Regions from separate parts of the Rhizobium sophoriradicis genome, predicted to be linked through region 1. Evidence: predicted binding sites of a transcription regulator. Region 1 holds the regulator's gene; each other region holds the start of a gene.
What was found. Region 1 encodes LexA, which represses DNA repair genes until DNA is damaged. Its sites were predicted from a motif close to TGTTCNNNNTGTGTTCNG; they were not measured.

Region 1 (2,269 bases):
GGGCGTGGGCTTCACCAGAATGCGATTGTTCTTGCGTGTGTATGTCACTCCGTTAGCAGCCAAATGCGCTTCTGTCACGGCAAGATCGGTAACGGTGAAGAGGATTGCCCGGCCGCGCAGACCACGATCGGCGGAGGAGACGACAAGCTCGAAATAGGCCTCCAGCCCTTCCGGCGTCATCAGGCTGATCTTGGCATTCGATGCCGCGATATTCATACCGAAACCGGTTTTTTCCACCGCCGTTTGCCCGACCGCAAGACCAACGAAGGCGGCAAACGCAACCGGCTCCGGCGCACAAAGCGCGATCTCGGCAATGCCCGTCACGCCGTTGGCATGCGCCTCCAGCGCCGCGCGATCGGCCGGGAAGGAGTTGATGCGCTGACAGGTGAAGAGAAAGAAGTCGGGCGCGCGCAGATCTCCTGAAAAGGCCAGTTTGAAGCTGCCGACGCTTTCGGAACCGTCTGGCATCCGCATCGGCCGGCTGAACTGCAGCATCTCGCCGGCACTCGCGCCGTTGCCGACGAATCGCCGATGATCGAGGCCGGCATCCTCGGTGAGGAAGGCCAGCGCCGAAAGCCCCTCCTCGCCGCAGCGGAAGCGAAAGGCACGATTGCGGGCGATGAAGACATTCCCCTGACGGGCCGCCGCCTCGCTCTCCTCGACGCTCGCCACGCCGAGCGGCTCGATATAGGTCTTGTCGGCGAAAAAGACGCAGGCATTTTCCGTTCCGAACGGATGGCGCGCATCGGCGGCGACGGTAAAGCCGAGCTTCCCGAGCCTTTCGCGCGCCAGATCGATATTGACGACGGGCAGCACGACATGATCCAGCGGGTGCGGCTTGGCGGAATGTGCGATCATAGGACCCCTCCTGACACGTCAAAGAGATGTGCGACAGCCCCATTCCCAATGCAAGACATGTGCGCCAATCCGGCGAATGAAAATAAAAATCTGGACGAGTTGGCGCGAAGTTTTACGGAAATTTAGCTACTTGCGGAACACATATGGAACATATAGGGTCCGTTCTGGATTTGTTTCAATCAGGGGTCTGACGTCGATGCTCACGCGCAAACAACAGGAGCTTCTCCTTTTCATTCATGAGCGCATGAAGGAATCCGGCGTTCCTCCCTCTTTCGACGAGATGAAGGATGCCCTGGATCTCGCCTCGAAATCCGGCATTCATCGCCTGATCACGGCGCTGGAGGAACGTGGTTTCATTCGCCGCCTACCGAACCGGGCCCGGGCCTTGGAAGTGATCAAGCTGCCGGAGGCCTATAGCCCCAGTCTTCAGCCGCGCCGCGGTTTTTCACCGAGCGTTATCGAAGGCAGCCTCGGCAAGCCCCAGCCGGTCGCCGCCCCCGCTGCCGCAAAGCCGATCGCCGACAACGGCAGCTCTGTCTCCGTGCCGGTCATGGGCCGGATCGCCGCCGGCGTGCCGATCTCGGCGATCCAGAACAATACGCACGACATCGTCGTTCCTGCGGATATGCTCGGCTCGGGCGAACATTACGCGCTGGAGGTCAAGGGCGATTCGATGATCGACGCCGGGATCTTCGACGGCGACACCGTGATCATCCGCAACGGCAGCACCGCAAGCCCCGGCGATATCGTCGTTGCGCTCGTCGACGACGAGGAAGCGACGCTGAAACGCTTTCGCCGCAAGGGCGCCTCGATCGCCCTCGAAGCCGCCAACCCGGCTTACGAGACCCGCATCTTCGGGCCTGACCGGGTCAAGGTGCAGGGCAAGCTGGTCGGCCTCATTCGCCGCTATCACTGACAGCCAACGGGGCTGATTCGGTAAAAGCGTCTTTGCGCCAATCATAGGCGCGATGGCGCATCCATGGACGCGACAAGGTATCGAATGCGGTTGCGACCTCGGGGCCTGTCTGCGCAAAACGCAATTCGACGGAACCGGTCCTGCGCAGCGTCTCGCCGGTGAAGAGTGTCGCACCCGAGTGGCAGCGGTCGAAACGCAGGCGCACCGCGGTCACGACAATCTCGCTGGCGTCGCAGGCCGGGCCGAGATAGGCGGCATTGTCGATGACGGCGACGACATGGCCATTGCCGAGCCTGGCGATACACCAGGCTTTCTTGACGCAGGAAAAACGATTTGCCTCACCGCCGGCTGCGGCGGCCATCATTGCCGTCCTCGCCTCATTCTGCTGATCGCGGGAAAGCCTGAGGCGGCGGTCCTCACCCTGCGGCGGGATGGCAGGGCCATCCAGCATCTTCGGCGGGTGGTGCGTCGGCAGGACCAGCGCTCTCTGCCACT
Region 2 (2,269 bases), 1.6 Mb from region 1:
AACATGCCGGCGACGTCATGCTCCAACTCTTGTCTGAAATGCGCGGCAGACACTGCCCGAAGCGGTCACTCCTCGTCAACCACCCGAAGCTTGAGAAGACCGGTGCGGCTTTCCACCGATTTGGCCGGGGCTTCGTCGTCGCGGGCCGGCCTGATATCGCCGCCCGCCTCGAATTCCAGCGCTTCGATCTTGGCGCCGCGCCTGGTCAGCTTGTCGGCCGAGGTGACCACCATGTCGATATCCTTCTGCGCCATGGCGAAATGGCCCTGCAGCTTGCGCACCCGCTCGTCGAGACGGCCGAGATCGTCCATCAGGGCCGCGACCTCGCCCTGGATCAGATGCGCCTGCGCCCGCATGCGCTGGTCCTTCAGCACGGCCTGGATGACCTGGATCGACAGCATCAGCAGCGACGGCGAGACGATGACGATGCGCGCCCGGTGCGCCTTCTGCACGACCGGCTCGAAATTTTCGTGGAGTTCGGCAAAGATCGATTCGGACGGCACGAAGAGAAAGGCCGTATCCTGGGTTTCTCCCTGGATCAGGTATTTCTCGGCAATATCCCTTATATGGATTTCCATGTCGCGGCGGAACTGCTGACCGGCGAGCTTGCCGGCCTCGGGGCTGCCGGCGTCGCGAATGGCGTTCCAGGCTTCGAGCGGGAATTTCGCGTCGATGACGAGCGGCGGCGCGCCGTTCGGCATGCGGATCGTGCAATCCGGCCGCGAGCCGTTCGACAGCGTCTGCTGGAAGGCATAGGCGCCCATCGGCAGGCCGTCGGCGACGATCGTTTCCATCCGCGACTGGCCGAAGGCGCCGCGCGTCTGCTTGTTGGAAAGAATGGCCTGCAGCCCGACCACATCCTTGGCAAGCGTCTGGATATTGTTCTGGGCGGCATCGATGACGGCCAGCCGCTCCTGCAGCCGCTGCAGGTTCTCATGCGTCGATTTGGTCTGCTCGGTGATCGTCGAGCTCATGCGCTGCGACATGCCATCGAGGCGTTGGTTGATCGACTGATTGAGTTCGCTTTGCCGCGCGCCGAAGACCTCGGCCATGGCGGTGATGCGGCCCTGCATCTCCGCCTGGATCTTCAAAAGCTCGGCCATGCGCATCGCACTCTCCCTGGCGCGCAGATCCGCCTCCTCCGCCTGTTCGCGGCGAAGGCCGGCGGCGCGCAGAAAAAGCACGATCACCAGCAGGATGAGGGCTGCAAGAACGCCGCCGGCCAGCGCCAGCATGGCCGGGCTGATGGAGGCGACGGAAGCTGCGAGCGATTCGGAAGTGACGGTCATGGCGCAACCATAACAGAAGATGCGGCAAGATATAGATCAAAACGTGAACGCAACCGGCGATCCTCAATATCTTCCGAGGCCGCGCGTCTTGTTCGCAAAGCCGAAAATCGCGGCCGAGGTGGAGAACCTGATCGCGCTGCGCAGCGCTTCCGGGCAAGGCCGGACGGCCGTTCGGTCATTGCTGCCCGCCGGGCGGCGTGAGACAAATATGGCGGAATTCCGGGCGGGGATGCAAAAAACAGCAATCCCCGCCTGCCGGATAATTCCATAGTGGGAAAAGATGGGTTATGGGAACGCCCATGACCATCAAGCCACTCATCATTCTTCCCGATCCCATTCTCCGCCAGCTGTCCCAGCCGATCGAGCGGGTGGACGCCGACCTGCAGCGCCTTGCCGACGACATGCTGGAAACCATGTACGACGCGCCGGGCATCGGTCTTGCCGCCATCCAGATCGGCGTGCCGCGCCGCATGCTCGTCATCGATGTGTCGCGCGAGGGCGAGGAAAAGCAGCCGCAGGTCTTCATCAATCCCGAGATCGTCAAATCCTCCGACGAACGCTCGGTCTATGAGGAAGGCTGCCTGTCGATTCCCGATTATTATGCCGAGGTCGAACGCCCGGCTGTCGTCTCGGTCAAATATCTCGACCGCAATGGCAAGGAACAGACGGTGGAAGCCGACGGCCTGCTCGCCACCTGCCTGCAGCACGAGATCGACCATCTGAACGGCGTGCTGTTCATCGATTATATTTCGCGGCTGAAGCGAGAGATGGTGATCAAGAAGTTCACCAAGGCGGCGAAATCCAAGACGCTCTGAGCGTTGCGTTGAAAATGATTCGACAAAGCATTATGATATCGTTGATATCATAATGGAGGTGCCGAATGGGTGACCTGCTTATTCGCGATGTTCCAGACGCAATGAAGCGGCAACTTCAGGAAAGCGCGCAGCGTAATGGCCGCAGCCTTTCGGAAGAGGCGATCG
Region 3 (2,269 bases), 620 kb from region 1:
CGTATCTCCTGCGCGATCTCAGTCGCGATTTCCATGCCCTTTAGATTGTCGGTGACATCGAGATATGCTTCGTCGAGCGATAGTGGTTCGATCATCGGCGTGTATTCGGCGAATATCTCCCGGATTTGCTGCGAGACCGCCTTGTAGACATCGAAACGGGGCCTGACGAAGATCAGGTCGGGACATTTGCGCTTGGCAGTGACTGATGGCATTGCCGAATGGACGCCAAACTTGCGGGCCTCGTAACTTGCGGCAGCAACGACGCCACGCGCTTCTGACCCGCCGACAGCGACTGGCTTGCCGCGAAGATCGGGATTATCGCGCTGCTCGACGGAGGCGTAAAAGGCATCCATGTCCACATGAATTACCTTGCGCTGTCGATTGCCGTTGTCGCGTGTCGCATCATCCATGGTTTAATCAGGTGTCTTGATTATCTGAAATTCCATCATCTTCGCGGTCCTCTTTCTTGTCTGGCGGAAAGCGCAGCAGCTCCTGCTGATATTCAAGGTCCGCAATTTGGTCGAACAACATTTGCTCGTAGTTTGAAAGGACGCTCCCGAGATGCGCCAGACAGTCGATGGGCAGCTCACTGCCGTCATCGGTTGCCACCCTGACCCTTCCTGCATGGACCGTCTGAAGTTCACTCTTCGCAAACTCGATCTTCGATCCAATCGCCGCGATGCGCAGTTCTTCGGGGGTGGTTGCCAAATGGCGTTACCACCAATTTCTGCAGGTTTTCGTCGAAAGAGGCCACATTCTCTGCCATCGGATATTCTCCTCTTCAACCCGGCATCGGACGAACCACGGCCAGTTCATCTTAGGTATTTTTTCTTATCGATGACATTTTAGCAACTGTGGATGTTCCGTTGTTAGGCGGTTGAATCCATTCGTTCTTCGGCTCAAGCGATATTTGTCAGGTTGCAGTTCGCTGAACGCTCGCCTGAATATGCACATTGACTCACATTCCGATAAGGAACAAACAAAGAACATATCCGCTTTTGAGCGAGATGAAAACCTGATTTTAGCAAGGGCTCCGTATGGCGCAGAACGCGGCGAACGCCATCATTTCCGATCTTCGAGATCGCATCCAGCACCTCGAAGGGACGGTCGCCCGTGCCAAAACCGTCTTGCCGTTCGGTGTTCGCGAAATCGACGGGCGACTTCCCGGCGGCGGCTTGGCATATGGTGCGATCCACGAATTCGCTGGAGGAGGAGCAGGCGCGATTAATGGTGCGGCGACAGCGTTGTTTGTCGCGGGCATCGCAGCTCGCACCAAAGGCAAGGTCGTCTGGTGCCTGGCTCGCCCGGACCTGTTCGCCCCGGCGCTTGCTCAGGTCGGCCTTCATCCAGATCGGGTCATCTATGTCGAAGCGATCAAGGAGGAGTTCGTCCTGGAAAGTTTCGAGGAGGCGCTTCGTTTCGGTGGCCTTGGCGCTGTGGTCGGCGAAGTGGTCCGGCTGCCTATGACCGTGTCACGGCGGCTCCAGCTTGCAGCCGAAGGGTCCGGGACCGTGGGTCTGGTGATCCGACGATGGCGGCGGCCGACCGAGGCCGGAGATTTCGGGCATCCGACGGCTGCGACCTCACGCTGGCGCATATCAGTCCTACCATCGGACCCGCTTCCGGTGCCAGGTGTCGGCCGAGCGCGATGGCTGGCTGAACTGATCAGGGTGAAAGCAGGAGAGAGCGCAGATTTCGTCATAGGTGCATGTGATGACCAGGGTCGTATCAGTATTTCTTCCGACGCTGCCGACGGATCGGATCAGACGCGCCGATCCCTCCATTCCGGCTGAAGCGCCGCTTGTCATTGTCGCCCGGAGTGGGTCGAAGCGGTGGCTGTCCGCCGTCGATGCGAATGCCGCCAAGCTCGGTTTGCACGTTGGCATGGCCGCTGCAAAAGCGCGGGCGCTTGTTCAGGGCTTGCACATGGTTGACGCCGATCCCGCCGCCGATCTTGCCGCACTCGAACGCGTGACGCTCTGGGCGCTGTCTCAATACTCGCCGGTTGTGGCAGCCGATCCTCCTGATGGCATCGTGATGGACACAGAAGGAGCCGATCATCTGCAAGGTGGCGAGGAGCTGATGCTGTCCGGTCTCGTGAACCGGTTTCGTGCACGCGGTCTGCCAGCTCGTGCTGTCATTGCCGATACCTGGGGAGCTGCATTCGGGCTGGCGCGGTCCATGAGGGCGGAGACGAAGGTTATTCCAACAGGGAAAACGGCAGATGCCGTTGCACGGCTTCCTCTTTCGTCGCTGCGGCTGAGCGCCG

Region 2: a site for LexA is predicted at 1,322-1,339, ahead of N2597_RS00270 (DNA recombination protein RmuC). Genes of this name have one in related genera too.
Region 3: a site for LexA is predicted at 972-989, ahead of N2597_RS11480 (ImuA family protein). Genes of this name have one in related genera too.

What each region holds. Positions count from the first base shown of each region.
Region 1 covers NZ_CP104152.1:1,679,559-1,681,827, reverse strand. The annotation lists gene N2597_RS08540 (VOC family protein) at 1-858, opposite strand, end outside; gene lexA (transcriptional repressor LexA) at 1,055-1,774, shown strand; gene N2597_RS08530 (ComEC/Rec2 family competence protein) at 1,755-2,269, opposite strand, start outside.
Region 2 covers NZ_CP104152.1:56,024-58,292, forward strand. The annotation lists gene N2597_RS00270 (DNA recombination protein RmuC) at 66-1,289, opposite strand; gene def (peptide deformylase) at 1,589-2,104, shown strand; gene N2597_RS00280 (FitA-like ribbon-helix-helix domain-containing protein) at 2,170-2,269, shown strand, end outside.
Region 3 covers NZ_CP104152.1:2,294,754-2,297,022, reverse strand. The annotation lists gene dinB (DNA polymerase IV) at 1-410, opposite strand, end outside; gene N2597_RS11485 (hypothetical protein) at 418-708, opposite strand; gene N2597_RS11480 (ImuA family protein) at 1,038-1,793, shown strand; gene N2597_RS11475 (Y-family DNA polymerase) at 1,714-2,269, shown strand, end outside.